2 regions of the Streptomyces sp. SLBN-31 genome follow, and region 2 is predicted to be linked to the other one. Evidence: riboswitches for the same ligand, from Rfam matches in the RefSeq annotation. Region 2 holds a riboswitch; the other holds the start of a gene.
What was found. A riboswitch is a leader RNA that binds a small molecule or an ion and turns the genes downstream of it on or off. The one in region 2 is predicted to bind glycine.

Region 1 (15,165 bases), on a different contig from region 2:
CTTGCCGTACTGGCCGGCGGTGTGCAGGCCCATGATGCCGAGCGAGGTCACCGACTTGCCGGAACCGGACTCGCCCACGATGCCGAGGGTCTTGCCCTTCTCCAGCTTGAAGGAAAGCCCGTCGACGGACTTCACCAGGCCGTCGTCGGTCGGGAAGTGCACCTTCAGGTCGCGCACTTCCAGGAAGGACGTCGGGGCGGGCGAGGTGCTCGTGGGCTCACCCACGGCCGCTCCGCTCTTGCTCAGTTCCGTCATGCGAGCCTCACTCGGGGGTCGATCACGGCGTACAGGACGTCCACCACGAGGTTGGCGATCAGCACCGCGAGAGAAGTGATCAGGGTGACGCCCAGGATGATGGGCAGGTCCTGGGTCTTGATGGCGTTGAGCACGGCCTGGCCGAGGCCGGGCAGGCTGAACGTCGTCTCGGTCAGGATCGCGCCGCCGATGAGGGCGCCGAGGTCCATGCCGAGCATGGTCAGGATGGGCGTCATCGTGGAGCGCATGGCGTGCTTGCTGATGACGACCTGCTCCTTGAGGCCCTTCGCGCGCGCCGTGCGGATGTAGTCCTCGCCGAGGATCTCCAGCATGGTGGCGCGGGTGATCCGGGCGTACATCGCCGCGTACAGGAACGCGAGGGTGACCCACGGCAGGATCATGCCGCCCAGCCAGCCGGTGAAGCTGTCGGTGAGGGGCACGTACTTGCCGTCGATCCAGCCGAGGCCGTAGCTGAAGATCGCCAGCGACAGCAGACCGGTGAAGTAGATCGGCAGCGACACACCGCCGAGCGCGATGACCATCGCGCCGCGGTCCCACAGGGTGCCCCGCTTGAGCGCGGAGAGCACACCGGCCGCGACACCGAAGACCAGCCACAGCACGGCGGCACCGAGCGCCAGACCCAGGGTCACCGGGAAGCGGTCGGTGAGCACGGGCCAGACGTCCTGCTCGGTACGGAAGGAGTAGCCGAAGCAGGGCGCGGCGCAGTGGGTGATGTCGCCGCCGGCCGAGTAGGTACGGCCGACGAAGATGCCCTTGAAGAAGTGCCAGACCTGAACGAAGATCGGGTCGCTCAGTCCCAGCTTCTCGCGCACCGCTGCCACCGACGCCGGGTCGGCCTGCTTGCCCACGAAACTTGAGGCGATGTCCACGCCCGCCCACTTGGGGACGAGGAAGAAGATGCAGAAGACCACCAGGATGATGACCACCAGCATCACTGCGGCGGCGAAGAGCCGCCTGATGAGGTAAGCGAGCACAGCTAACGGCCCGCCGCAGGACCGCGGGCCGCCGGAGGTCGTCCGGTGGCCCACGGTCCCGCCGCGCCGGCCTTCACCTGCCTTTCGTGCCGTTCGGCGGGTGTGCCGGGATTACTTCGTGGACTTCAGACCGATGTTGACGAAGTCGTAGTAGCCGCTGTAGGCGTTCGACGTGTAGACGTTGCCGATCCGCGAGGAGCGGAAGTTCAGCAGGCGCTCGAAGGTGAAGGGCAGGTAGTACGCGCCCTCGCTCACCTTGTGGTTGATCTGCGTGGCGATCTGGGTCTTCTTCGCCTCGTCCTGCGTACCGATGTACTGGTCGAACAGGCCGTCGATCGCCTTGTCCTTGATCATGGCGAAGTTGTTGTTGCCGCTCTGCAGGATGTAGTGGCTGCTCCACAGCGGGATGCCGTAACCCTGGACGGTCGGGAAGTCAGGACCCCAGCCCATGATGATGATGCCGAGCTTCTTCTTCGCCACGTTCGCCGGGGCGCCGATGATGCCGGAGCTCTGCGAACCGTCGTACTGGTAGATGTCGGCGTTGATGCCGACCTTCTTCAGCGACGCCTGCAGGGACGTGGCCGTGGCCACCTCCTGCGCCTTGTTGTTGCGGACGGCGATGGTGGTGCTGAAGCCGCTGGGCTTGCCGCAGGCCTTCAGCTCCTTCTTGGCCAGGTCGGCGTTGCCGCTCTTGTTGGCACCGGAGATGCCGTACGGGTCGTACTTCTGGCCCTCGGAGCCGGCGACCGACGGCGGGAGCATGTTGGTGCCGATGTCACCACCGGCGACCGGGCCACCACGCGCGGTCTGGATCGACACGTGGTCGGCCGCGTAGATGACGGCCTTGCGGCAGTGGATGTTGTCGAACGGCTTGACCGTCTGCGGGAAGACCGCGTAGCGGATGAAGCCGGAGACCGGGTTGTCCAGGTTGCCCTTGTGCTGCTTCAGGGCGATCTGGCGCGCCTGCGGGCCGAGGCCCGTCTGGCTGGCGTCGATGTCGTAGTCGCCGTTGATCAGACGCTGGTCCGAGTCGTTCTGGTTGGACGAGATGTCCAGCGTGATCTTGTCCGGGTACGCCTTGCGGACGGGGTCCGAGGACGCCTTCCAGTTGGTGTTGCGGACCAGGACCAGGCCCTTGCCCGGGCTGTACGACTGGAACTTGTACGGGCCGGAGGAGAACGGGTGCAGCGTGTACTTGGCCTTGGTGTCCTTGTCCTGGCGGACCGGGGAGGCCGTGACCATGGCGAGGACCTCGGGGAAGTCCGAGTTCGCCTTGGGCAGGTGGAAGACGATCGTCTTGGCGTCGGGCGTGGAGATCGCCTTCAGGCCGAGCTTGTCCTTCGAGGTGTCCTTGTAGGGACCCTTGTAGGTGTTCTTCGGGTCGAGCATCTGCTGGAGGTAGATCGGACCGCCGGACAGCACGTCCTGCGCCCAGACGCGCTCGATGCCGTACTTGATGTCCTGCGAGGTGATGGCCTTGCCGTCCTCCCACGTGATGCCGTCACGCAGGTGGAAGGTGTAGGTCTTGCCGTCGGAGGAGACCTGGCCCATGTCGGTGGCGAGGTCCGGGGTGAGCTTCGCACCCTCGGCGCCCGGCTGGGTCTTGTAGGTCAGCAGCTGGCGGCTGTAGTAGCGCGAGAAGTCCCACATGAAGCCGTAGTAGCCGCGCGTGGTGTCCCAGAAGTCGGCGTCCTGGGTGCTGACGTACTTCAGGGTGCCGCCCTTCTTGACCTGCGAGGCCTGGGCGACCTTGTTGTTCGCGGCGTCGAAGCCGGCAGCGCCGGACGACGAGCCTCCCTTGTCGTTGCCGCCGCCGCACGCTGCCAAGGTCAGCAGCCCGGCGACCGCGGCAGCAGCGGCCAACGCCTGCTTGCGCCGCCCTGAGGTGCGTTGGGTAGTCACGATCTCGGATCCTCCGGATTTGATGAGAGACCCCGTGCTGGTGCCACGGGACGCTTGCGGTGGGGCGGTCAACGGGAGCCCTTCGGGTCCAGCGCGTCCCGCACGCCGTCACCGAAGAGGTTGAAGGCCAGAACGGTGATGAAGATCGCTACGCCAGGGACGATCATGTACATCGGGTCCGAGTCGTAGTAGTCGATCGCGGTCGACAGCATCTGCCCCCAGGAGGACGTGGGCGGCTTGACGCCCACACCCAGGAAGCTGAGTGCCGCCTCGGTGAGGATGTTGGTCGGGATCATCATCGTCGTGTAGACGATGATCGGCGCGACGAGGTTGGGCAGCAGTTCCTTGAACAGGATGTAGAACCGCCCGGCTCCCAGGGACCGTGCCGCCTCGACGTACTCCCGCTCACGCATCGAGAGGGTCTGGCCGCGCACCACTCGCCCGATGTAGGGCCAGCCGAAGAAGCCGATGACCAGGATCATCACGAACACACGGACGTTGGACCCGGTCAGCCCCAGCATGTCGTTGGGCATGACGGAGACCAGCGCGATGATGAACAGCAGCTGCGGGAAGGCCAGCAGGCCGTCCATGACCCGGCTGATGACCGAGTCGACCCAGCCGCCGAAGAAGCCGGCCAGGATGCCCAGGATCGTGCCGAGGACGACGGCGACGATCGCGGACAGGAAGCCGACGAGGAGCGAGATCCGGGCGCCGTAGAGGACGCGGGCGAAGATGTCGCGGCCGTTGACGGGCTCGACGCCGAGCCAGTGCTCCCCGCTGATGCCGCCCAGGGACCCCTTGGGGGTGCTGAACAGGGGGTCGATCAGGCTCTCGTGGTAGGCGTCGGGGTCCTGACCGTAGGCCTGGGCGATCAGGGGGGCGAACAGCGCGACCAGGATGAGGAGGAGCACGATGATGCCGCCCGACAGGGCGAGCTTGTCCCGCTTGAGGCGCTCCCAGGCGATCCGGCCCAGGGAACGACCCTGTACGGCCTTGGCGCCGGCTGTGGCAACCGCTGCTTCCTCGGCCGCGCTCGGGGCCGCTTCCGCAGTCGGCTCGTGCAATGGTGCCGTCATCTGGCAGGGACCCCTCTTCGATTCAACCGGCGGTGGCCGGCCCGCACTTGCCGCTGTGGCGGCGTGATCAGCCGTCGTACACGGGGACGAAGTCCCCTGGAGCGGGAGTCTTCAACGCTTTGGCGATCTGTTGCCAGACTTGGCGGTGAATGGATGCGTAAACGTGATGCGGGCTGTTGGGTTCCGTTATCCGGACAGTGGGTAACGGGGGCCGGACGGGAATTCTTTCGGACATTTGGTTTACAAGTGGATCAGTTGGCGGTATCTACGCGCGAAGAACGTCTCCTCCGGTCTGAACCAAAGGCGCGCGTCTCAGTCCGCGTCGCCCGGAGCGGACACTCAGTACCCACCCCGCACCGGCGGGTAGCCGTAGCCCGCCGCGGGCGCCTGGGCGGGGGCGCCGGCGGGGGCGTGGGCCTCGCGGTCGTAGAAGGGGCGGGCGCTCGCCCGCATCCAGAGCGCGACCGGGTCGAAGTCGTCGGACATCGCCACGGTCGACACCGGCAGCCCGTCGGGTACGGCGCCGACGGACTGCTGCATCATCGCGCGGACGGAGTCGACGGCGCCGGGGCTGGTGTCGTACACGTCCAGGCCGATGGCGAGGTACGGCGCGCCGAGCGCCGGCTGCACCCACGCGCGGCGCAGGGAGCGTACGGCGGGGGTGCGGTGGGCGTTCTGCGCGAGGAGGGCGAAGAACTGCGGGATCTCGATGGCCGGCTCCGACAGCCGGAGCGGGCCGGCCGGCTGGCGCTCCAGGCCGGTGGCGACCCGGCGCAGGTCCAGCCAGGGGATGCCGACGCCGCCGCCGGGGGCGTGCGGGTTGAGCCAGAGGCCGAAGTGGTCGGGGTAGAGGGTGCGGGCCACGTCGAGGCCGTCCACCACCTCGTACGACCTGTTCCAGCCGCTGGCGCTCAGTTCCTGGGCCGAGGTGACGCAGGGGGCGTAGCCGTAGCCGTCGACCTCCATGTTTCCGTACTGGGCGTCCGGCGAGCCGGCCTGGCCGTGCCACAGGAGCATCCAGATCTGACCCGAGCCGGGGGTCGCGAGGGCGCGGAGGAGTGCCTCGTAGGCGTCGTAGCGCCCGGGCGTCACCTGGCGCAGCATGTGCTCGACGCTGCCGCTGAGGCTCGCGCTCACCTGTCGTACCGCCCCTTCGAGAAGTTGCCCCGCATTGAGTGACAGCTTAAGCGCCCGGTGGCTCAGGACCCGTGGTGCGTACGGCGTCGCCGCCGCGTCCTCTAGAGGTGGTCCCTGACGTAGAAAGGGCGCACCTGGTCCCTCATCCACACCGCCACCGGGTCGTCGGTGACGTCCAGGAGGACCAGGTTCACCGGCCACTGGGTGGGGATCCGGGTCACCGCTCTCTCCAGGGCCTGCAGCGGGAGGGCCCTGAGGTCGCCCTCCCACTGGGAGAGTTCCACGCCGACGAACATCACGGGGTCGGCCGTCTCCACGGCCGCGAGGCAGCGGCGAGCCGTGACGACCACGCCCGTCTCGGCGAACTCCGCCGAGGCCGCGGCCAGGAAGTCGATCGGGTCGTCCTGCCAGTCCGGTTCGTAGAGCTTGACCCGCCCGCCGGCGGCGGGGCCGTCGAGGGGGGTGCGGCCCACGCGGCACAGCTCGGCGACCGCGGCGGGCGGCAGGGGCATGCCGACCACGCCGTCGGGGTTGACGATGAGGCCCACCTGCGGGGGCAGGCCGCGGGCGAAGTCGACGGCCGGGGCGATCGTGTACGCCATGTGGCTGCCCACGGCCTGCCGGAACTGCTCCTCGGAACTGAAGACGGGGACGTAGGCCTGGCCCTCGAGCTCCACCGTGGGCAGGTCGACGGGGCCGGTGTCCGGGCCGCCGCCGTTGGGCAGCGGGATCCACAGGTAGCTGCGGCCCAGGACCTCGATGATCCGGCCGCCCGCGGAGGGCACGCCGAGGGAGGCCGACAGCACCTCCTCCAGCTCGTTGCCGGGCCAACCGCCGTGCGGATGGGGGTGCGCCTGCGTGGGAAAGTCCGCGGGGAGATCCGCTGGGAAGTCCATCTGTCTACGACCGCCTGCTGAGTACCACTGCTGAGGCTGGCAAGGCTAGCGGGTACCACCGCCACCGGCCCCTCCCCGCGCACGGCCCGCTCACGTCCAGTGCGGCGGGCAGGCCGCGACGTCCGCGGCGGGACGAACCGCGCGGCAGGGCGGCAAGGGGGCGGGGACGGGTTGTGAGCCGGACGCGCGTCCCCCGGCCGAGGCCGTCGCTGAGCCGACAGCGCTGACGCGTCGCTGCGCGCGCGGTGGGGCCGGCGGTGGAGCGGGGTGGCTTCCGGGCCGGGCACGCGTCCCCCGGCCAAGGCCGTCGCTGAGCCGACAGCGCTGACGCGTCGCTGCGCGTGCGGCGGGGCCGGCGGTGGAGCGGGGTGGCTTCCGGGCCGGGCACGCGTCCCCCGGCCGAGGCCGTCGCTGAGCCGACAGCGCTGACGCGTCGCTGCGCGTGCGGCGGGGCCGGCGGTGGAGCGGGGTGGCTTCCGGGCCGGGCACGCGTCCCCCGGCCGAGGCCGTCGCTGAGCCGACAGCGCTGACGCGTCGCTGCGCGTGCGGTGGGGCTGCCCGTGGGGCGGGGTCGGGGTTGTGGGCCGGCCGGGCAGAGGCGCCACCGCGGTGACGTCGGTCCTTGCGTACGGGGCCTGTCGATGTGCGTCGGGTCAGGTGGTGAAGGTGATGGTGGTGAGGGTGTTCGCTGCGGGGCGGTCCAGGAGGAGGGCCGAGGTGATGCCGGTGGGAAGGTCGCCGCGTTCTACGGAGCGGATCAGGCGGGCGGCCGCGGTGCGGTGGCGCAGGAAGGCGTAGCGGGAGACACCCCGGCCGCGCTCGCGCTGGCCCTCCAGCGCGGTGCGCGGGGTGACGTCGAGGAGCAGCAGGTGCATGGCACCGCCCCGGCGGCGGGCCTCGCGGGCCAGCCAGTCGCGGACCCAGGCCTGGGTGCCGCAGTCGTGCACGACGACGCCCTCCCCGTGCCGCAGGGCGCGGCGCAGGCCGGCGAAGTGGGCGAGCCGGACCAGGGGGCGGTAGACCGCGTACGGCAGCAGGCGCGGGGCGCGGGCCTCCCAGCGGTCCCGGGTGTCCTGTGAGTCGACGCGTATGCCCCGCACCGCGCGGCTCATCAGCGTGGACTTGCCGCTGCCGGGCAGGCCGGTGACGACGACGACGTCACGGGGGCCGAAGAGCAGGGCGTGCGGGCTGCGGCCGGAGCGGTCACGGAGGTCGCGGACGACCGGCGCCGGTCTCCGGCCGCACCGCTCGCGGGCCGGGGCCGCGGACTGCTCGGGCAGCGAGACCGCCGAGGTCGTGGCGTACACCGTGGTCCTGTTCACCGTGATCGTCCTTCCTGCGGGGTCAGGAAAGCTTCTCCCCACCGTTTGTAAAAGGAAGGTAATGCAGGATGTCTCGCGGTTCGGTCCTTTTCCCGCCACAGGCCTGTTACAGATGCGGCCTGCCACGGGCCGGGCGGGGCGTGCAATGATGTGCGCGCCAACTGCATACCGGCCGTTTGAATCCGCGCGGGAGAGTCCCCAGCACGTCTGCGTCGCTGGGGCGCCGAAGGAGCAAGTCCCTCCCTTGAATCTCTCAGGCCCCGTTACCGCGCGGGCGAGGCACATCTGAAAAGCGGGCCGCCGTCCTCGGCGGTCCCACCCACGGTGCAAGCCATGCCGTCCGCGGTCATGGCGAACCTCTCAGGTTCCGATGACAGATGGGGAGGAACGACCTCGCCCGTCATGACCTCGTCCGTCATGTTCAACGCCCTGGGAGACGACCGTCCGATGAGCAGTACCGAAATCCGCCGTACCGCGCTCGATGCCCTGCATCGCTCGCTGGGCGCGACGATGACCGACTTCGCCGGCTGGGACATGCCCCTGCGCTACGGCTCCGAGCGCGACGAGCACCTCGCCGTGCGGACCAAGGCGGGCCTCTTCGACCTCTCCCACATGGGTGAGATCACCGTGACCGGCGAGCAGGCGGCCGCCCTGCTGAACCACGCGCTGGTGGGCAACATCGCCTCGGTCGGCGTGGGCCGCGCCCGCTACACCATGATCTGCCGGACCGACGGCGGCATCCTGGACGACCTGATCGTCTACCGGCTCGCGGAGACCGAGTACATGGTCGTCGCCAACGCCTCCAACGCCCAGGTGGTCCTGGACGCCCTCACCGAGCGGGCCGCCGGCTTCGACGCCGAGGTGCGCGACGACCGGGACGCCTACGCGCTGCTCGCCGTGCAGGGCCCCGAGTCGCCGGGCATCCTCGCCTCCCTCACCGACGCCGGCCTCGACGGCCTGAAGTACTACGCCGGCCTGCCGGGCACGGTCGCCGGCGTCCCCGCGCTCATCGCGCGCACCGGCTACACCGGCGAGGACGGCTTCGAGCTCTTCGTACGGCCGGAACACGCCGTCGAGCTGTGGCAGGCGCTGACCAAGGCCGGCGAGGGCGCCGGGCTCGTCCCCTGCGGACTGTCCTGCCGGGACACCCTGCGCCTGGAGGCGGGCATGCCGCTGTACGGGCACGAGCTGAGCACCGAGCTGACGCCCTTCGACGCCGGGCTCGGCCGGGTGGTGAAGTTCGACAAGGAGGGCGACTTCGTGGGCCGCGAGGCCCTGGAGGCGGCCGCCGCGCGGTCGCGGGAGAACCCGCCGCGCGTCCTGGTGGGCCTGGTCGCCGAGGGCCGCCGGGTGCCGCGCGCCGGGTACCCGGTCGTCGCCGGCGGCGAGGTGATCGGCGAGGTCACCTCCGGCGCCCCCTCCCCCACGCTGGGCAAGCCGATCGCCATGGCGTACGTCGACGCGGCGCACGCGGCACCGGGCACGCCCGGGGTCGGTGTGGACATCCGGGGCACCCATGAGCCGTACGAGGTCGTGGCACTGCCCTTCTACAAGCGGCAGAAGTAGACACTGGAGCCGGACGGCTTCACCGCACGGACGTGACGCCGAGCACATCCGCCCTGCTCACTCGCGTATCCAGCAGTCCCCCATTCACCAGCACTCCCGCGCGTACAGGAGAATTCAGGCCATGAGCAACCCCCAGCAGCTGCGCTACAGCAAGGAGCACGAGTGGCTGTCGGCCGCCGAGGACGGCGTCTCGACGGTCGGCATCACCGAGTTCGCGGCCAACGCCCTCGGCGACGTCGTCTACGCCCAGCTTCCCGAGGTGGGCTCCGCCGTGACCGCGGGCGAGACCTGCGGCGAGCTGGAGTCGACCAAGTCGGTCAGCGACCTGTACTCCCCCGTCACCGGTGAGGTCACCGAGATCAACGAGGACGTGGTGAACGACCCGTCCCTGGTCAACTCGGCCCCCTTCGAGGGCGGCTGGCTGTTCAGGGTCCGCGTCACCGAGGAGCCGAGCGACCTGCTCTCCGCCGACGAGTACACCGCCCAGAACGCCGGCTGAGGAGCCGTAGACGCATGTCTGTCCTGAACACACCCCTGCACGAGCTCGACCCTGAGATCGCGGCCGCGGTCGACGCCGAGCTCGGGCGCCAGCAGTCCACCCTCGAGATGATCGCCTCGGAGAACTTCGCTCCGCTGGCGGTCATGGAGGCCCAGGGCTCGGTCCTGACCAACAAGTACGCCGAGGGCTACCCCGGCCGGCGCTACTACGGCGGCTGCGAGCACGTCGACGTCGCCGAGCAGATCGCCATCGACCGGGTGAAGGAGCTGTTCGGCGCCGCGTACGCCAACGTCCAGCCGCACTCCGGCGCCTCCGCCAACCAGGCGGCCCTGTTCGCGCTGGCCAAGCCCGGCGACACCATCCTGGGTCTGGACCTCGCCCACGGCGGGCACCTCACCCACGGGATGCGGCTGAACTTCTCCGGCAAGCAGTTCGACGTGGTCGCGTACCACGTCGACGACGCCGGCCTGGTGGACATGGCCGAGGTGGAGCGGCTGGCCAAGGAGCACCGCCCGAAGGTCATCATCGCGGGCTGGTCGGCATACCCGCGGCAGCTGGACTTCGCCGAGTTCCGCCGGATCGCCGACGAGGTCGAGGCGTACCTGTGGGTCGACATGGCCCACTTCGCGGGCCTGGTCGCGGCGGGGCTGCACCCCAACCCGGTGCCGTACGCCGACGTCGTCACCTCCACCACGCACAAGACGCTCGGCGGCCCGCGCGGCGGCATCATCCTCGCGCGCAGCACCGACTTCGCGAAGAAGCTGAACTCCTCGGTCTTCCCCGGCTTCCAGGGCGGTCCGCTGGAGCACGTGATCGCGGCGAAGGCGGTGTCCTTCAAGGTCGCCGCGGGCGAGGAGTTCAAGGAGCGCCAGCGGCGTACGGTGGAGGGTGCCCGCATCCTCGCCGAGCGCCTGACGGCCGCCGACGCCCGCGAGGCCGGGGTGAACGTCCTGTCCGGCGGCACGGACGTGCACCTGCTCCTGGTCGACCTGCGCGAGTCCGAGCTGGACGGGCAGCAGGCCGAGGACCGGCTGCACGAGATCGGCATCACGGTCAACCGCAACGCGGTCCCCAACGACCCGCGCCCGCCGATGGTCACGTCGGGGCTGCGGATCGGTACTCCGGCGCTGGCGACCCGCGGCTTCACGGCGGAGGACTTCGCCGAGGTCGCCGACGTGATCGCCGAGGCGCTGAAGCCGTCGTACGACGCGGCCGGTCTGAAGGCCCGGGTCGTGGCCCTGGCCCACAAGCACCCGCTGTACCCCGGCCTGAACAAGTAAGTCCCCGGTGGGGCACCCGTGAGCCGGGTGCCCCACCACCCCCGCACTGAGGAGTACCCGTGGCCATCTCGGTCTTCGACCTGTTCTCGATCGGCATCGGCCCGTCCAGCTCCCACACGGTCGGTCCGATGCGCGCGGCGCGCATGTTCGCCCGCCGCCTGCGCAACGAGGGCGTGCTGCCCTCCGTCGCCTCGGTGCGCTGCGAGCTGTACGGTTCGCTCGGCGCGACCGGCCACGGGCACGGCACGCCCAAGGCGGTACTGCTGGGCCTGGAGGGCGCCTCACCGCGGACGGTGGACGTGGAGACGGCCGACGAGCGGGTCGAGGCGATCAGGGCCGCGGGGCTGCTGAAGCTGCTCGGCGAGCACGAGATCCCCTTCTCCTTCGACGACGATCTCGTGCTGCACCGGCGCAAGGCGCTGCCGTACCACGCGAACGGCATGACGGTGTGGGCGTTCGACGCCTCCGGCACCGAACTGCTGTCGAAGACCTACTACTCGGTGGGCGGCGGCTTCGTCGTCGACGAGGACGCGGTGGGCGCGGACCGCATCAAGCTCGACGACACCGTGCTGAAGTACCCCTTCCGCACCGGCGACGAGCTGCTGCGGCTGACCGAGGAGACCGGACTGTCGATCTCCGCGCTGATGCTGGAGAACGAGAAGGCCTGGCGCACCGAGGAGGAGATACGGGCCGGGCTGCTGGAGATCTGGCGGGTCATGCAGGCGTGCGTCTCACGCGGCCTGTCCCGGGAGGGCATCCTGCCCGGTGGCCTGCGGGTCCGGCGCCGGGCCTCGATGTCGGCGCGGCAACTGCGCGCCGAGGGCGACGCGTTGGCGCACGCGATGGAGTGGATCACGCTCTACGCGATGGCGGTGAACGAGGAGAACGCGGCGGGCGGCCGCGTGGTCACCGCGCCGACGAACGGCGCGGCCGGCATCATCCCCGCCGTCCTGCACTACTACATCAACTTCGTGCCCGGCGCGGACGAGGACGGCGTGGTCCGCTTCCTGCTCGCCGCCGGCGCCATCGGCATGCTGTTCAAGGAGAACGCCTCCATCTCCGGCGCCGAGGTCGGCTGCCAGGGCGAGGTCGGCTCGGCCTGCTCCATGGCCGCGGGCGCGCTGGCGGAGGTCCTGGGCGGCTCGCCGGAACAGGTCGAGAACGCGGCCGAGATCGGCATGGAGCACAACCTGGGCCTGACCTGCGACCCGGTCGGCGGCCTGGTCCAGATCCCGTGCATCGAGCGCAACGGCATGGCCGCGGTGAAGGCGGTCACGGCCGCGAAGATGGCCATGCGCGGCGACGGCTCCCACAAGGTCTCCCTCGACAAGGTCATCAAGACCATGAAGGACACGGGGGCCGACATGAGCGTCAAGTACAAGGAAACCGCCCGCGGCGGACTCGCCGTGAACATCATCGAGTGCTGAACTCCCCCGCGCCGGGCGGAGAATGACGTTCCAGCCGGGTCTACCCATCAGTAACCGTCTGCCCCTACGCTGCCGCCAACTCGGTGACGGCGAAGGGGTTTTGACGTATGCGCGTGGTGAGACGGGTGGCGGCGCTGCTGGGCGCGGCCGCGATGCTGATGGCGGTACCGGGCAACGCCCATGCGGCGTCGCCGAAGTTCTCGGAGACTACGGCGATCGGGACGCACAATGCGTACGAGAAGGCCAAGTACACCTACTGGGCACAGGCGTTGGACTCCGGTGCCTCGCTGCTGGAGCTGGACGTGTACGCGGACAGCCTGAGCAGGCGGTGGCGGGTGAGCCACAGCAATCCGCTGGGCAACGACAACAACTGCGAGAAGGCGGCCACGCCGGGCGAGCTCTACAGCAAGAGCCGCAACCAGGACCTCGGCAGCTGCCTGGACAACATGGCGGCCTGGCAGCAGCTCCACCCCGACCACGCGCCCGTCGTCGTCAAGGTCGAGCTGAAGGTCGGCTTCAACAACAAGGCCGGCCTCGGCCCCGACGAGTTCGACACCCTGGTCTCGCGCAAGCTCGGCGGGAGCGTCTTCCGGCCGGCCGACCTACTCGGCTCCTCCTACTCCACGCTCGACGCGGCGGCGAAGGCGAACGCGTGGCCCACGCGGGACGCGATGAAGGGCAAGTTCCTCTTCGAGCTCACACCCGGCACGGTCGAGCAGCAGAACCCCTTCGACCACTACTGGACCGACGAGGAGTACGGCGACCACCTGCGCGACCTGTACGCGGCCGGGAACATCTCGGCGGCGCAGGCCTTCCCGGCGGTGCTCGGCGCGGCGGGCGGCGACCCGCGCGCCGGCCGCTACGACAGTTCCATCCGGCCGTGGTTCGTCTTCTTCGACGGTGACGCGGCGTCGTACGTCGACAACGGCTACGACACGTCCTTCTACTCGGCGAACCACTACATCCTGATCATGACGGACGCGGCCGGCGTCTCCCCGGCGATCTCCTCGACCGCTCCGACGGACGCCGAAGTGGCCGCCAGACTGGCCTTGTTGGCCGGGGACCACGCGAGTCTGATCACCTCGGACTGGGCGGCGAAGCCGGCATCCGTGCTGAGTTCGGTGGCCGCCAGAAGTTGACGCCCTAAAGTATGGGGTCCGCAACTCCTCTCCCCACGACGGTACTTCAGGGAGTTCCCCCATGCTGCACGGAATCGACGTCAGCGCGTTCCAGTCCGCTTCGTACGGTACGGACGGCCTCTCCTTCGCCTTCGTCAAGGCGACGGAGGGCCGTTCGTACGTCAACCCGAGACTGGCCGCGCAGACGAAGACCGCCCGGGACGCGGGCCTGGTCGTCGGCTTCTACCACTTCCTGTGGCCCGGCAACCTCCAGGCCCAGGCCGAGTACTTCGTCCGGCACGCCCCCGAGAAAGCGGGCGACGTCCTCGCCGTCGACTGGGAGACGACGAGCTCCGGGACGCATGCGAGCAACGCGGAGAAGGACTCCTTCATCCGCAAGGTGAAGGCGCTCAGGCCGAACAACCGGGTGATCCTCTACGCCAACAGGAACTTCTGGCTCGACATCGACCGCACCTCGTACGCCGGCGACGGCCTGTGGATCGCCGACTACGTCACGGCGGGCAAGCCCCGTATCAAGGCCAAGTGGCGCTTCCACCAGTACTCCAGCGAACCGCACGACAAGGACGTCGCGGACTTCGCGAGCAGGGCGGCCCTCAAGGAGTGGGCCGCGGGCGCCTGAGTGAGAGATCATTCCCCGTAGGGACGAGGGGAGAATTCTCATGTCGGGTGGGTCGGTCGCCGCGGTCAGCAGCAACGAAACGTACTCGTTCACCAAGCCCAACCGGGAGAGCATCACGCTGCTCGAAGGGCTGGGCGTCGAGGGTGATGTGCATGCCGGGCTGACGGTGAAGCACCGGTCGCGGGTGGCCCGGGACCCCTCGCAGCCGAACCTGCGGCAGGTGCACCTCATTCACGAGGAGCTGTTCGGCGAGGTCGGGGAGGCCGGGTTCGAGGTCGCGGCCGGGCAGCTCGGGGAGAACGTCACCACGCGGGGGATCGATCTGCTGGGCCTGCCGGTCGGCGCGCTGCTGCGGCTCGGGGACGAGGCGGTCGTCGAGGTCACCGGGCTGCGCAACCCGTGTCCGCAGATCGACGACTTCCGCAGGGGGCTGCTGAAGCAGGTCGTCGGGCGGGACGCGGACGGCTCGGTCCGGCGCAGGGCCGGGATCATGGGCGTCGTCGTGAGCGGCGGCGTGGTGCGGCCCGGGGACCCGGTCGAGGTGGAGTTGCCGGAGGGGCCGCACCGGCCGTTGGACGTCGTCTGAGCCGGCGGCGTCAGGCCCGCCACTCCGCCGTACGCTCGGGGCTCGCCGCGGCCAGCGCCTTCGTCACCCCGTCGACGCCCTCGCGCAGGCCGTACACCGGGGTGCCCGGCTGCTGGCGCCAGGAGTCGTCGAGGCCGCCCGCGTCCACGGTGTCGAAGCCGAGCTCGTCGATCAGCGCCCTGACCTTCCGCTTGGCCGCCTCGTCGTCGCCCGCCACCGGGAGCGCCTGCCGGTCGGGGGCGCCGGCCGGGCGCGCGCGTTCCAGGATGTCGATGGCATAGGTGCCGTTGAAGGCCTTGACCACGGGGTGCCCGATCTGCCGCTCGGTCCAGCGGCTCTCGGTCAGGCCCTCGTCCTCGATCCCGGCGATCTTCCCGTCGCGCTGCTGCGGGTAGTAGTTGCCGGTGTCGATCACCGCGACGCCCTCGGCGGCCCCGTCGAGCAGTCCGGAGGGCAGGTTCGGGAC
Region 2 (15,165 bases):
GCGAGTTCCTCGACCAGATCTCGCCGGAGGACTTCGGAACCAGCAGTCAGTGAGGCGGGGCCGGCCCGGCGGACCCCGGTGGTCCGTGAGTGGCCGGTTCGCAGGCGATCACGGCTCAAATGCCCGCATTTGCCAGGGGCCAGTGCGAGCGTCCTGCGGCTCGCTCCGAGCGCATTCGGCTAGCCTTTCCCCGCGGTGGGGCACGGGAAACCACTCTCAGGGTGATTATCACTCGGCGTGCCGAGTGTGGCGGTCGTTGACGCACCCCTGGTGGCTGCCTACCGTCGAGGAGGCAGGTCAAGGACGGAGGTCGGCGTGAGAAGCAGCGGCGACGGTACGGCTGGGGGTGCCCCCGGACGTGGTCCCGGGGACAGCGGACCGTACCCGCTTCAGAGCAACGCGGCCGACCACGTTCCGCAGCGACCTGCGGCCGTGCCGAGCAGCGGAGGGGCGGCGTCGATGGCGTCCGAGGAGATCGGCTACCGCGGGCCGACGGCCTGCGCGGCCGCCGGCATCACCTACCGGCAACTGGACTACTGGGCGCGCACGGGGCTCGTGGAGCCGAGCGTGCGGCCCGCGTACGGTTCCGGGACGCAGCGGCTCTACAGCTTCCGGGACGTCGTCGTCCTGAAGATCGTGAAGCGCTTCCTGGACACCGGTGTGTCGCTGCAGAACATCCGTACCGCGGTGCAGCACCTGCGGGAGAGCGGCTTCCGGGACCTTGAGCGCATGACGCTGATGAGCGACGGCGCCACGGTCTACGAGTGCACCTCGCCCGACGAGGTCCACGCACTGCTCCAGGGCGGCCAGGGCATCTTCGGCATCGCCGTCGGGGTGGTCTGGCGGGACGTCGAGAGCGCGCTGTCCCAGCTGCACGGCGAGCGCATCGACACCGGCGAGACCCTGGTGGGATCCAACCCGGCCGACGAACTGGCGCGGCGGCGCAACCGGGCCGTCTGAGGCGGGAGCGACGGCGGTCCGGCCGTCGTACGGGGGCATTGTCAGTGGCGTAGGGCAGCATCGGAGATGTGAGAAACGCGCCCACGATCCTGCATCTCGACATGGATGCCTTCTACGCCTCGGCGGAGCAGGCGTCCAAGCCGAGTCTGCGCGGGAAAGCCGTCGTCGTGGGCGGACTGGGGCCGCGCGGGGTCGTGGCGACGGCCTCGTACGAGGCGCGGGTGTTCGGGGTGCGGTCCGCGATGCCGATGGCCCAGGCGCGGCGGCTGGCACCGAACGCCGCGTATCTGGTGCCCCGGTTCGGGTTCTACCGGGCGATCAGCGAGCAGGTCATGGGGCTCCTGCACGTGCTGTCGCCCCTGGTGGAGCCGTTGAGCCTGGACGAGGCGTTCGTGGACCTGGAGGCCGGCGGGGTGGCCTGGGACGCGGTCTCGGCGCGGCTGGTGGGGGAGAAGCTGCGGGCCGACATACGGGCCGGCACGGGGCTCACCGGGTCCGTGGGGCTCGCGGCGTCCAAGATGCTCGCGAAGATCGCATCCGAGGAGGCCAAACCGGACGGGCTGGTGCTGATCGAGCCCGGGACCGAGCGGGCGATGCTCGGGCCGATGTCGGTGCGGACCCTGCCGGGGGTGGGACCGGCGACGGGGGACCATCTGCGGCGGGCCGGGATCACCACGGTCGACGACCTTGCCGAGGCCGGGGAGGACGAGCTCGTACGGCTGCTGGGCAAGGCGCACGGGCACGCCCTGCACGCCATGGCGCTGGCGCGCGACGAGCGGCCCGTGGTGGCCGAGCGCGAGGCGAAGTCGGTGTCCGTCGAGGACACGTACGACGTGGACATCCACGACCGGCTGCGGGTTGGGCTGGAGGTGCAGCGGCTCGCCGACCGGTGTGTGCGGCGGCTGCGGGCCGCGGGGCTGTCGGGGCGGACCATCGTGCTGAAGGTGCGGCGGTACGACTTCTCCACCCTGACCCGGTCGGAGACGCTGCGGGGGCCGACCGACGATCCGGCGGTGGTGCGGGAGGCCGCCGCGCGGTTGCTGGACTCCGTGGACACGACGGGGGGTGTGCGGTTGCTGGGGGTCGGGGTGAGCGGGCTGGCCGACTACACGCAGGAGGATCTGTTCGCCCAGGCGGCCGGGGAAGGCGCGGCCGAGCAGGTGGCGGAGGAGGGGGACGAGGAGCCGGTCGAGGAGCAGCAGGTGGTCGTCGAGCGGCGGTGGCCCGCGGGGCACGACGTGCGGCATGCCGAGTTCGGGCACGGGTGGGTGCAGGGGAGCGGGCTGGGCAGGGTGACCGTGCGCTTCGAGACGCCCGGGTCGGAGCCGGGGCGGGTGCGGACGTTCCGGGTCGACGATCCCGACCTGGAGCCGGCCGATCCGCTGCCGTTGGTCGAGGGGGCGGCTGGGGTCTCCGTCGAGGGGGTCGGTGCGTGACCGGGCCTAGGCGTCCGCGTCCTCCGTTCCCGCCAGCTTGCCGAAGCTGCGGTCCGGGAAGGACGGCGGGGGTGCCACGTCAAGGCCGTAGTGGTGGTAGAGCTGCAGTTCCTGTTCGGGCGAGAGGTGGCGGCCCACACCGAAGTCGGGGGCGTCCTTGATGAGGGAGCGCTCGAAGGGAATGTGGAGCGTGCCCTCGACCAGTTCGCTGGGCTCCAGGGGGACGAAGGCGTCGCGGGAGAACAGACCGGTGCGTATCGCCGCCCACTCGGGCACGCCGGTGGCGTCGTCCAGATAGACCTCGTCGACGGTACCGATCTTGGTGCCGTTGCGGTCGAACGCCTTGCGGCCGATCAGGTTGCGCGGATCGATGTCGGTCTGCACGTGCCCTCCTGTTGCTCGCAACTCGTCCTAAGCACTACAAAAGAGCACAACGGGACGGGCGGCCACTCGAAAGACCCCTGTGTTGTGCCCGCTGGTACGCTGGCACTGGCTGCTGACCCCGTGCGGGAGAGTCCTCCGGAGAACACCGGAGGCGCCGAAGGAGCAAATCCTCCCCGGAATCTCTCAGGCTCACGTACCGCACGGACGAGGTCACTCTGGAAAGCAGGGCGGGTGTCGACGGCTTCCGCTCTCACCGACGGTGAAAACCGGGCGCCCCTGGGCGATCCGGTGAAGCTCTCAGGTTGAGATGACAGAGGGGGAGGCCGTCCGGGTACCCGCGCCGTGGTGCCCCTCGAAGGTCGCGTCAGACCAGGAGGCCTCCGCAATGACCGCCCACCGCATTCCGCTCTCCGAGCTCGAACAGGGAATCCCGTTCGAGCAGCGCCACATCGGGCCCGACCACGAGGCGCGGGCGAAGATGCTCGCGCAGGTCGGGTACGGCTCGCTGGACGAGCTGACCGCCGCCGCGGTACCGGACGTGATCAAGAACGCCGACGCGCTCGATCTGCCGGGCGCGCGGACCGAGGCCGAGGTGCTCGCCGAGCTGCGTTCGCTCGCCGACCGCAACCAGGTCCTCGACTCCATGATCGGGCTCGGCTACTACGGCACCTTCACGCCGCCGGTCATCCTGCGGAACGTGATGGAGAACCCCGCCTGGTACACGGCCTACACGCCGTACCAGCCGGAGATCTCGCAGGGCCGGCTGGAGGCCCTGCTCAACTTCCAGACCGTGGTCGCCGAACTCACCGGACTGCCCACCTCCGGCGCCTCCCTGCTCGACGAGGGGACGGCGGCCGCCGAGGCCGTGGCGCTCTCCCGGCGCATGGGGAAGAACAAGAAGGGCCTCTTCCTCGTCGACGCCGACGCGCTGCCGCAGACCATCGCGGTCATCGAGACCCGAGCCGAGCCGGCGGGCGTCGAGGTCGTGGTCGCCGACCTCCGGGACGGGATCCCGACCGACCTCGCCGGCCGTGAGATCAACGGCGTTCTGGTGCAGTACCCCGGCGCCTCCGGTGCCGTGAGCGACATCAAGCGGGTCATCGAGCAGGCGCACGAGCTCGGCGCGCTCGTCACCGTGGCCGCCGACCTGCTCGCGCTGACGCTGCTGAAGTCGCCCGGGGAGCTCGGTGCGGACATCGCCGTCGGTACGACGCAGCGGTTCGGTGTGCCGATGGGCTTCGGCGGGCCGCACGCCGGCTACATGGCCGTACAGGAGAAGTTCGCGCGCAGCCTGCCCGGGCGGCTCGTCGGCGTGTCCGTGGACGCGGACGGGCACAGGGCGTACCGGCTGGCGCTGCAGACCCGTGAGCAGCACATCCGCCGGGAGAAGGCCACCAGCAACATCTGTACGGCCCAGGTGCTGCTCGCCGTCATGGCCGGCATGTACGCCGTCTACCACGGACCGGAGGGCCTGAAGGGCATCGCGCGGCGCACCCACCGGTACGCCGCCATCCTTGCCGAGGGGCTGCGGGCCGGCGGGGTCGAGGTCGTGCACGGCTCCTACTTCGACACCCTGACCACGCGCGTTCCCGGGCAGGCGGCCGAGATCGTCGCCGCCGCCCGCGACAACGGCGTCAACCTGCGGCTCGTCGACGCCGACCACGTCTCCGTCGCCTGCGACGAGACCACCGGCCGGGCCCAGCTGAGCGCCGTGTGGAGCGCGTTCGGGGTCAAGGGCGACATCGAGGCGCTGGACGCCGTCGTCGAGGAGGCCCTGCCGCGCGAGCTGCTGCGCGACGGCGACTTCCTCACCCACCCCGTCTTCCACCAGCACCGCTCCGAGACCGCGATGCTGCGCTACCTGCGCCGCCTCGCCGACCGCGACTACGCGCTCGACCGCGGCATGATCCCGCTGGGCTCCTGCACCATGAAGCTCAACGCGACGACCGAGATGGAGCCGGTCACCTGGCCCGAGTTCGGGCAGCTGCACCCCTTCGCGCCCGCCGAGCAGGCCCAGGGCTACCTGACGCTCATCCGGGAGCTGGAGGAGCGGCTGGCCGAGGTCACCGGGTACGACAAGGTGTCCTTGCAGCCCAACGCCGGGTCGCAGGGCGAACTGGCCGGACTGCTCGCCGTACGCGGCTACCACCGGGCCAACGGGGACGAGCAGCGGACCGTCTGCCTCATCCCGTCGTCCGCGCACGGCACGAACGCGGCCAGCGCCGTCATGGCGGGCATGAAGGTCGTCGTCGTCAAGACCGCCGAGGACGGCGAGATCGACGTCGAGGACCTGCGGGCGAAGATCGAGCAGTACCGCGACGAGCTGGCGGTGCTGATGATCACCTACCCGTCGACGCACGGTGTGTTCGAGGAGCACGTCGCGGAAATCTGCGCGCAGGTGCACGAGGCCGGCGGGCAGGTGTACGTCGACGGCGCCAACCTCAACGCGCTCGTGGGCCTCGCCAAGCCGGGCCACTTCGGCGGCGACGTGTCGCACCTGAACCTGCACAAGACCTTCTGCATCCCGCACGGCGGCGGCGGTCCGGGCGTCGGCCCGGTCGGCGTGCGTGCGCACCTGGCGCCGTACCTGCCCAACCACCCGCTGCAGCCGGCCGCCGGGCCGGAGACGGGCGTCGGCCCGATCTCCGCCGCGCCCTGGGGCTCGGCGGGCATCCTGCCGATCTCGTGGGCCTACGTCCGGCTCATGGGCGGCGAGGGGCTGAAGCGGGCCACGCAGGTGGCCGTGCTCTCCGCCAACTACATCGCCAAGCGGCTCGAGCCCCACTACCCGGTGCTCTACACCGGCCCCGGTGGGCTGGTCGCGCACGAGTGCATCATCGATCTGCGGCCGCTGACCAAGGCGACCGGCGTGAGCGTCGACGACGTCGCCAAGCGGCTCATCGACTACGGGTTCCACGCGCCGACGATGTCCTTCCCGGTCGCCGGCACGCTGATGATCGAGCCGACCGAGTCCGAGGACATCGGCGAGCTCGACCGGTTCTGCGAGGCGATGATCGCCATCCGCGCGGAGATCGAGAAGGTCGCCGCGGGCGAGTGGCCGGCGGACGACAACCCGCTGCGGGGCGCTCCGCACACCGCCGCCGCGCTGGGCGGGGAGTGGGAGCACGCGTACACGCGTGCGGAGGCCGTCTTCCCGGGCGGGGTCTCGGCCGCCGACAAGTACTGGCCGCCGGTGCGCCGTATCGACCAGGCGTACGGCGACCGCAACCTGGTCTGCTCCTGCCCGCCGCTGGACGCGTACGAGGACTGAGCCGACAGGCTTGGAGGAGGGCCCCGCTTCGGTGGGGCCCTTTCGCGTTGCGTGTGGCGCGCCGGGGGCGGGGTTGGTGGGTGTCGTTCTCAGGCGGTGGCGAGCGAGATCTCCGTCGCCTTGATCAGGGCGACGACCGAGGTGCCGGAGGCCAGACCGAGGTCCTGTGCGGCGTCCTTGGTGATGACGGACGTCAGTTCGGCGCCCTGGACGGCCACCTTGACGGAGGCCATGGCGCCGCCGGTGGCGAGGCCGGTGACCGTCCCGGGCAGTTGGTTGCGGATGGACAGGCCCGCGACCGGGGCGGTGGCCAGGGAGACCTCCGTCGACTTCACCAGCACGCGTACGGCGGTGCCGTCGGTGAGGCCGAGGTCCTCGACGGACTCCCGGGTGATCGCCGCGGTGATGTCCTGGCCGCCGGTGAGGCGCACCTTGACCGTCGCCATCACCTCGCCTGGGGTGACGGCGGTGACCGTGCCGGGGATCTGGTTGCGGATGCTCAGGGTCATGGGCAAACCCTAGGGCCGGGCGCCCGTCATGCCGGGTATGCGTGCGTCTGCGTCGCCTTGACCGTCGCCCAGACCACCGAGCCGGGGTGCAGGCCGAGTTCGGCCGCCGCGACCGTGGTGAGGTCGGCGGCCAGCGGCAGTTCGCCGATGAGGTCGGCGCGGATCTGGTCGCCGTGGGTCTCCAGGCCGGCCACCTCGCAGCGCCAGTGGTTGCGGGCGCTGGAGCCGGTGGGCGGGTTGCGGAAGAGGGTGACGGCGCTGGGCGGGAACGCGACGAACACCGGACCGGACAGGTCTTCGGTGGTGGTGATGGTGGGGCCGGCGTCGAGGCGGACGGTGTGCCCGTCGGCCCGGCCCTTGTAGAGGTTCAGGCCGACCAGTCTGGCGATGTAGTCCGTACGGGGGTGACGGGCGATGTCGGACGGGCTGCCCTCCTGGACGACCTCGCCGTGCTCGACGACCACCAGCCGGTCGGCCAGCACCATGGCGTCCAGGGGGTCGTGTGTGACCAGGACGGCCACGGCTTCGAACTCCGCCAGGTGGCGGCGGAGTTCGGCGCGTACGTCGAGGCGGGTGCGGGCGTCGAGGGCGGCGAGGGGTTCGTCGAGGAGGAGCAGGCGGGGGTTGGTGGCGAGGGCGCGGGCGAGGGCGACGCGCTGGGCCTGGCCGCCGGAGAGGCGGCGGGGTCTGGCCGTCATGTGGTCCGCCAGGCCCATGCGGGTCAGCCATTCGGTGGCCCGGGCCCGGGACTCGGCCTTCGTGGCGCCCTGGCAGCGGGGGCCGAAGGCGACGTTGTCCAGGGCGGTGAGATGGGGGAAGAGCAGGTAGTCCTGGAAGACGACGCCGACGGGGCGGTTCTCGGGGGGTGTGCGGGTCAGGTCGGTGCCGTCGAGGCGGAGGTGGCCGTCGGTGAGGGGGGTGAGGCCGGCGAGGGCGCGCAGGGCGGTGGTCTTGCCGGCGCCGTTGGGGCCGAGGAGGGCGACGACGTCGCCGGGGGCCGCGGTAAGGGTGATGTCCAGGCTGAACCGGGCGTGGATCACCTGGAGGTGGGCGTCGAGGGCGGTGCGGGCTTGTCCTGCCCGGCCTTCGGCCGGGACGGGCTTCCCACCGGCACCATCCGTGCCGGATTCGTGGTCGGGTGCGGGTGGCCCCTGTGGGGCTTGAGCGCCGTCGGCGGCTGCGGGGTGGGGGTTTCGCATCAGGTGGCCCTCGGGTCCGGCAGGTCTTTGCGGTCGGGTGGGTTTTCGCGTCTCATGACGTCGTCATCCAGCGGTCCCGTAGCCCTGCGAGTACCGCGATCGAGACCGTCAGGAGGACCAGGCTGAGGGCGATGGCCGCCTCCGGGTTGTTCTGGAGGGCCAGGTAGACCGCCAGGGGCATCGTCTGGGTGCGGCCGGGGAAGTTGCCCGCGAAGGTGATCGTCGCGCCGAACTCGCCCAGTGCCCGGGCCCAGGCCAGGACGGCGCCCGCGGCGATGCCGGGGGCGATGAGGGGGAGCGTGACCCGGCGGAAGGCGGTGAAGCGGGAGGCGCCCAGGGTGGTGGCCGCCTCCTCGTATCGGGGATCCGCCGCGCGCAGGGTGCCCTCGACGGAGATGACGAGGAACGGCAGCGCCACGAAGGTCTCGGCGACCACGACGCCGGTCGTGGTGAAGGGCAGGGTGATGCCGAACCACGAGTCCAGCCACTGGCCCACGATGCCGTTGCGGCCGAGGGCGAGGAGGAGGGCGACACCGCCGACGACCGGCGGCAGGACGAGGGGCAGGGTCACCAGAGCCCGTACCAGACCGCGGCCGGGAAAGTCGGTGCGGGCCAGCAGCCAGGCCAGCGGGACGCCGACGACCAGGCACACCAGGGTCGCCGACGTCGCGCACACCAGGGACAGCCGCAGCGCCTGCCACACCTCGGCGCTGGTCAGCTGGTCGGGGAGGGTGCTCCAGGGGGCCCGGACGAGGATGGCGAGCAGCGGGAGGAGGAGAAAGGCAAGCCCGAGCAGGGCGGGGAGCAGGAGGGGCAGCGGGACGCCGCGGCCCCGCAGCCGGCGGTCTTGGCGCCGGGACGGTCCGGTCTTGCGGGCACGGCCGGGCCGCGGGCCGCCCGCAAGGGTGTCGGCCGCGGCGTCGGGCTCGTCGCCGGAGGTCATGGCTTGAGGAACCCGGCCCCGCTCAGCGCCTTCTGCCCCTCGGCGGACTTCACCAGCTGGATGAAGGCCTGGGCCGCGGCGGCGTTGGGCGCGTTCTTGAGCAGGGCGATCGGGTAGTCGTTGACGGCGTTGGCGGACTCGGGGAATTCCACGCCCTCCACTTTGTCACCGGCGGCCTTCACGTCCGTCTTGTAGACGACGGCCGCGTCGGCCTCCTTCAGCTCGACCTTCGTCAGGGCGCTCTTGACGTCCTGTTCGTAGGAGACCGGGGTGAGCTTCAGGTTGCTCGCGTCGAGGGCCTTCTGAGCCGCGGCGCCGCAGGGCACCGTCCTGTCGCACAGGACGACCTTGAGGCCCGACCTGGTGAGGTCCTTGAGGGAGGAGACCTCGTCGGGGTTGCCCGGCAGCGTGGCGATCTCCAGCTGGTTGCGGACGAAGGTGGCCGGGGTGCCGGCCGCGTCCTTCTTGTCGGTCACGATCGCCATCGTCTTGGGGCTGGCGGCGGCGAAGACGTCGGCCGGGGCGCCGCCGGTGATGCTCGCCGCGAGGGTGTCGCTGCCACCGAAGTTGAAGGTGACCTTCGTGCCGGGGTTTTCCTTCTCGAACTCCTTGCCCAGGGTCGTGAAGCTCTCCTGGAGGGAGGCGGCGGCGAAGACGGTGACCGTGCCGGACAGCTTCGCCGACGAGGACGGCGCGGGGGCGGACTTCGTGTCGCTGGAGTCGGAGGACGAGCAGGCGGTCAGGGCGAGCAGCGCGGCGGTGCCGGCGCCGGCCGTCCGCAGGGTCCGGCGCGCGGAACGGGTCATCACGGGGTCCACTCCCTCGGTTGCCTCCGTGGAGGAGTCCGTCGAGCCCCTCCCATGCGTCGATCATACTGGCGCATATGCGAGGCATAAGCCTCCTGTTGCTTCGCACGAGCTGGCCCAATGGGCGCCGGGGCCGTGCATGTGCGTTCGTACGGGAGGGGTGGGGCGGGCGGGTCAGGTGCGGTCGATGTGGACGTTGGTCGACTTCACGCGGGCCGTGGCCTCCATGCCGACCTCAAGACCGAGTTCCTCCACCGCCTCGCGGGTCAGGAGGGAGACCAGGCGGTGCGGGCCGGCCTGGATCTCGACCTGGGCGGCGACGTCCCCGAGCTTGATCGCGGTGACGATCCCGGGGAAGGCGTTGCGGACCGAGGTGTAAGGGGCTTCGTCGTCGGTGCTGCCGGCCTTGGCGAGTTCGACGGAGAAGGCCGCGAGTGCCCGGCCGTCGATGAGCCGGCGTCCGCCCTCGTCGCGGTGGGTGTCCACCCGGCCGGCGTCGGCCCAGCGGCGTGCGGTGTCCGGGCTGACGCCGAGCAGCCGTGCTGCCTGGCCGATCGTGTAGCTCTGCATGCGGTCACGATAGGGCCGGGAACGGATCGCGGCGGAAAAGGGTTGGGCTCGTGACGTGCGACGGAAGCCGGACCCGGGCGCGCAGGGGCGTCAGGGTGCGTGCGTCCCAGGCGACCGGTTCGGCCGTGGCGCAGGAGACGAGCGCGCAGCACCCGGCCGGCCGTGCGCAGCCACGCCGGTGGCGGTCGCCGGCCGGGCTCGGCGGCCCGCTGCCTCGCATGTCGAGACCGTGCGTACGTCAGCCCGTGCGTACGTCAGCCCGTGTGCACGCGCGGCCGGCGGTCGCGGTCGGGTTCAGCCTCGCGCAGCACCTCCCGGGTGACCGGGGCGACCTCGCCCTGGCCGAAGAGGAAGAACCGCAGGAAGTTGGCGAAGGGGGTGCCCTCGGTCCACTCGAAGTAGATGTGCGGGATGCAGCCCGTGGTGTCGCGGACGTGGAGGAGGAGCGCGGCCAGGGCGTTCGGGATCGAGGACGACTCCAGGGTCAGCACGCGGTAGCGGTTGTGCAGGACTTCGCCGCGCACCGTGAGGCCGGCCTCGAACTCGGAGGGGTCGGTGACCGTGACCTCGACGAAGACGAAGTCCTCCGCGTCGGGCATGTCGTTGTCGGCGCGGATCTGCTCGATCTTGTCGCGGTACTCGGCCTTGTCCCGCTGATCGGGCTCGTTGGCGATGAACCGTATCTTCCGGCTGGCCATGTCCCGGATGAAGCGTTGCGCCATAGCGTCGAGCTGGACGTCGGTGACGCGCAGCTCGAAGGCGCGGGCCAGCCGGGACAGCAGGGAGACCAGGATGATGCCGGCGATGAAGCAGGCGCCGATCTTGACGCCGTCGGGGCGTTCGACGACGTTGGCGCCGGTGACGTAGAGCAGGACCGCCGAGACGACGCCGAAGCCGATCGTCCAGCCGCGCTGCCCCGCGCGGTGGGCGGCGATGGTCACCGCGATCGCCGCGGAGGACATCAGGACCAGTACGCCGGTGGCGTAGGCGCCGCCCTGGGCGTCGACGCTCGCGTCGAAGATCCAGGTGACCAGGAAGGCGATCAGGGTGAAGACGATCACCATCGGGCGGACGGCGCGGGCCCAGTGTGGGGCCATGCCGTAGCGGGGCAGGTAGCGCGGCATCAGGTTGAGCAGGCCGGCCATCGCGGAGGCGCCCGCGAACCACAGGATGGCGATGGTGGAGACGTCGTAGACCGTGCCGAAGGCGTTGCCCAGGTATTCGTGGGCGAGGTAGGCGAGGGCGCGTCCGTTGGCCTGGCCGCCGGACTTGAACTCCTTCTCGGGGATCAGCACGGTGGTGATGAAGCTCGTGACGATCAGGAAGACGCTCATGATCAGGGCGGCGGTCGTGAGCAGCTTCTTCGTGTCGCGGATGCGGCCCTTGGGGTTGTCCTCGGTGTCGCCGGGGTCGCCCTGCACGTGCGGCATGACGGCAACGCCGGTCTCGAAACCGGACAGGCCCAGCGCGAGCTTGGGGAAGACCAGCAGGGACACGCCGATCATGGCGAAGACGTTGCCGTGCTCGGTCGTCAGGGCGCCGGCCCAGTCGGTGACGACGTTCCCCGCGGTGAGCACGTGCCACAGGCCGACGACCACGACGACCGCGTTGAGGCCGAGGTAGGCCACCACCAGGGCCACCGCGACGCCGATCGCCTCCAGGAAGCCCTTGAGGAAGACCGCGCCGAGCAGGGCGACGAGGACCAGCGTGATCAGCATCTGCCGGCCTTGCAGCATGCTGGTCAGGTGCGGGTTCTCGACCATGTGGGTGGCCGCGTCCGCCGCGGAGAGGGTGATGGTGATCAGGAAGTCGGTGGCGGCGAAGCCCAGCAGCGCCAGGACGAAGAGCTTGCCCTTCCAGAAGGACAGCAGGCGTTCCAGCATGGCGATCGAGCCCTCGCCGTGCGGGCTTTCCTCGGCGACGCGGCGGTAGACGGGCAGTGCGCCGGCGAGCGTGACGATCACGAGCACGACGGTCGCCACCGGTGACAGCAGTCCTGCGGCGAGGGCCGCGATACCCGGCTGGTAGCCCAGGGTCGAGAAGTAGTCGACGCCGGTCAGGCACATCACCCGGTACCAGCGCTGGCCCTTGTGCGGGGGTTCCGGCCGGGCGTGCGGCGCCTGCTGGACGCCCTTGCCCATGTCGGAGAGCCCCTCCAGCATCCAGGCGCGCAGGCGACTGGGGGGTGGGTGCTCGGTGGTGGCCATCGACGTGCTCCTGAGGTGCGGCTCGGCGTGTGGTGGAGGCCATCACGCGGACGGCGGCACCAGCGTAAGCGGAGCGTGACGTGCTGGCCCGTGGATGAGGGGGGCGAGGGCGTCAAGCTTGCGTTAAGACCGACCTGGTGAGAGGCGTCCGCATGCCGAGAGCGGAGCGAACGGCGGTGCCGGGCGGCGGATGTGCTGGGCGGGAGAGGGGCGTGGGTGGACACCCAGCGTCATCTCCGGGTGCCAGGAAACGTCCCGCCCTCTTGGCGCCTCCTTGACGCAATCTTGGACTCTGTCAGGTACACGGCCGGAACTGGTCTCATGGTCCGGCCGTTCGTCGGATGTGACGTCGACCCACCCCGCCCGCACGGAACCCGGCCAGAGATCCCGGCACATGGTGATCTGCGGCGACGACGGACTCGCGCACCGGCTCGCCGTCGAGCTGGACGCCGTGTGCGGTGAGATCGTCACCGTCGTGCTGCCGTCGGCGAGTGACCAGCACGGCGCCCAGGTCGCCGAACTGCACCACGACCCGCGGTCGCCGGTCGAACTGCACGTCTCCGTCCGCCCGGACGAACGCACCCTGCGCGCGGCGGGCGTGGAGCGGGCGGTGGCACTCGCCCTCACCTACCGCGACGACCAGGTCAACATGACCGCCGCTCTGCTGGCCCGCACCGTCAACCCCTCCGTCCGGCTGGTCGTCCGGATGTTCGACCGGGAGCGTGGCCGTCATCTGGAGCGGCTGCTGGACCGGGCGGCCGGGCTGAGCGAGGACCTCGCGCGGGACACCTCCACGACGGTGCTCTCCGACGCCGACACCGCCGTACCGGAGCTCGTGGCGGCCGCGGCTCTCGGCCGCGGACATACCCTCCAGGTCGAGAGCAGGGTCTTCCGCGGTGTCGTACGCCCCGCCGGCACCCCTTCGCACACCACCGACCTGACCACCCTGGCCGTCCTGTCCGGCGCCCACCAGGACGACCCGGCCAGCCAGGACAGCGCGGAGACGCCCGGTGAGGAGGGCACCCAACTGCTGCCCGACACCGGTACCGCGCGGCATCGGCAGGGCACGCACGGTCGGCTGATGCTGGAGGAGGTCGGCAGGCATCCGGCCGAACCGGCCGTCCGTGCCCGGCGTTTCCGCCCCCGCAAATGGCTGCGGGCACGCGTGGCGCGCCTGCCCTTGAAGGTCTTCCTGTCACACCAACTCGCGGCCGTGTACGGGGCGTTGGCCGCTGTCGTGGTGGCCCTGTCGACCGCCACCGCGCTGTTCACCGACGAACATCCCTGGTGGAAGAACTTCTACCTGCCGCTGCTGGACATCTTCACCATGGGTGACCCGGCCACCGACGAGTCCCCCGCCCGGCGTGTGCTCCAACTGCTGGCCGGCTTCGTGGGGTTGGCGGTACTTCCACTCGTTGTCGCCGCGACCATGAACGCCACCGAGGCCTTCCGCACCGCCTCGGCGAGTCATCCCCCCGACGAGGACGTCAACGGTCATATCGTGCTGGTCGGCCTCGGCATGGTCGGCACCCGGGTGCTGGCCCGGCTGCACGGCACCGGTCACCAGGTCGTGGCCATCGAGTGCGACCCGCAGGCCCGCGGTATCGCCCTCGCGCGCGAACTCGGCATCCCGCTGGTCCTGGACGACGCCACGATCCCCGGGGTGCTCGAACGGGCCCGGGTCCGGCAAAGCCGCTCGCTGCTCGTCCTCACCCGCGACGACGGCCGCAACCTCGACATCGTCATGGCGGTGCGGGAGACCGACCCCGAGGTGCGCGTGGTGACACGGTTGTACGACGACGGGTTCGCGGCCACCGTCCAGCGCACCCTGCGCGCCTCCTACCCGGATGCCCTGACGCGGAGCAGGAGCGTCTCCGCGCTGGCCGCGCCCTCGTTCGCCGCCGCGATGATGGGCCGGCATGTGCTGGGCGTGATGCCGGTGGAACGCGGGTCGCTGCTGTTCACCTGCGTCGACGTGGCGGGGCACCCGGAGCTGGAGGGGCGCTCGGTGCACGAGGCGTTCCGGGCGAACGAGTGGCGCGTGCTGGCCGTGGGCGCCGCCGCCGGGCCGCTTCCGCAACCCGCTGCCGCGGATGCCCCGGACGGGACACGTCCTGGCCGGACTGGTTTCGACTGGCGTCCTGAGCAGGGCCGCCTTCTGCGGGCGGGGGACCGGGTGGTCCTCGCGACGACGCGGCGCGGTCTGGACATCCTCCTGGCGGACGTTCACCCGTGACCAGGGAGCCGAGCGCAACGGTCTGTCCGTCGCCCGGGTGGAGCGGCTGGTCAGGGACCACACGCAGGGCCGCACCCCGGGTTTCCGCGCGTGAACGTCCTCGAGCTCGACATCGCGCTCAGGGAGCTGGTGGCCAAGGGCTGGCCGCGTCCGACGGCGACACCCCCGTCCGCTCACCGCACGGAACCCGCACCGCGAAGCGCAAAGATCCCGACAACCGGTGTGCCGGGTTCCCGGCGGGACACCCGCACGACAGCCGGGCGTGGTAGACAACGCCGATGACGGTACGGAGCGTTCAGGGCCGTGGTGAGAGGACTGGGTGACCGGTGATGCTGAAGACCTTCCGTTGGGCGTTCGCGGCCACCGCGCTCGGTCTGGCCGCAGGGGTGCTCTACGGAGGCTGGACCGCGTTCGGCATCGTGGCGATCCTGGCCGTGCTGGAGATCTCCCTGTCGTTCGACAACGCCGTGGTCAACGCCGGGATCCTGAAGAAGATGAGCGCCTTCTGGCAGACGATCTTCCTCACGATCGGCGTGCTCATCGCGGTGTTCGGCATGCGGCTGCTCTTCCCGGTCGTCATCGTCGCCGTCACCGCGAAACTGAACCCATACGACGCCGTCCACCTGGCGCTGACGGAGAAGAGC

Region 1: linked by a shared signal. The riboswitch ahead of gcvT (glycine cleavage system aminomethyltransferase GcvT) and the one ahead of gcvP (aminomethyl-transferring glycine dehydrogenase) in region 2 are both predicted to bind glycine.

The regions. Positions count from the first base shown of each region.
Region 1 is NZ_VFNC01000001.1:952,130-967,294, reverse strand. Features, by position in the region: gene FBY22_RS04630 (ABC transporter ATP-binding protein) at 1-255, opposite strand, end outside; gene FBY22_RS04625 (ABC transporter permease) at 252-1,250, opposite strand; gene FBY22_RS04620 (ABC transporter substrate-binding protein) at 1,362-3,152, opposite strand; gene FBY22_RS04615 (ABC transporter permease) at 3,221-4,228, opposite strand; gene FBY22_RS04610 (enhanced serine sensitivity protein SseB C-terminal domain-containing protein) at 4,568-5,332, opposite strand; gene FBY22_RS04605 (enhanced serine sensitivity protein SseB) at 5,467-6,261, opposite strand; gene FBY22_RS04600 (AAA family ATPase) at 6,915-7,583, opposite strand; glycine riboswitch at 7,761-7,862, shown strand; gene gcvT (glycine cleavage system aminomethyltransferase GcvT) at 8,031-9,149, shown strand; gene gcvH (glycine cleavage system protein GcvH) at 9,271-9,648, shown strand; gene glyA (serine hydroxymethyltransferase) at 9,663-10,928, shown strand; gene FBY22_RS04580 (L-serine ammonia-lyase) at 10,988-12,355, shown strand; gene FBY22_RS04575 (phosphatidylinositol-specific phospholipase C domain-containing protein) at 12,463-13,494, shown strand; gene FBY22_RS04570 (glycoside hydrolase family 25 protein) at 13,556-14,113, shown strand; gene FBY22_RS04565 (MOSC domain-containing protein) at 14,154-14,699, shown strand; gene FBY22_RS04560 (NADPH-dependent F420 reductase) at 14,710-15,165, opposite strand, start outside.
Region 2 is NZ_VFNC01000002.1:1,534,006-1,549,170, reverse strand. Features, by position in the region: gene FBY22_RS27105 (bifunctional nuclease family protein) at 1-53, shown strand, start outside; gene FBY22_RS27100 (MerR family transcriptional regulator) at 316-960, shown strand; gene FBY22_RS27095 (DNA polymerase IV) at 1,029-2,396, shown strand; gene FBY22_RS27090 (PRC-barrel domain-containing protein) at 2,403-2,780, opposite strand; glycine riboswitch at 2,894-2,989, shown strand; gene gcvP (aminomethyl-transferring glycine dehydrogenase) at 3,166-6,051, shown strand; gene FBY22_RS27080 (molybdopterin-binding protein) at 6,141-6,560, opposite strand; gene FBY22_RS27075 (ABC transporter ATP-binding protein) at 6,587-7,759, opposite strand; gene FBY22_RS27070 (ABC transporter permease) at 7,812-8,702, opposite strand; gene modA (molybdate ABC transporter substrate-binding protein) at 8,699-9,508, opposite strand; gene FBY22_RS27060 (molybdopterin-binding protein) at 9,683-10,078, opposite strand; gene FBY22_RS27055 (APC family permease) at 10,333-12,285, opposite strand; gene FBY22_RS27050 (NAD-binding protein) at 12,680-14,521, shown strand; partial or broken gene FBY22_RS45390 (potassium-transporting ATPase subunit C) at 14,529-14,659, shown strand; gene FBY22_RS27040 (DUF475 domain-containing protein) at 14,848-15,165, shown strand, end outside.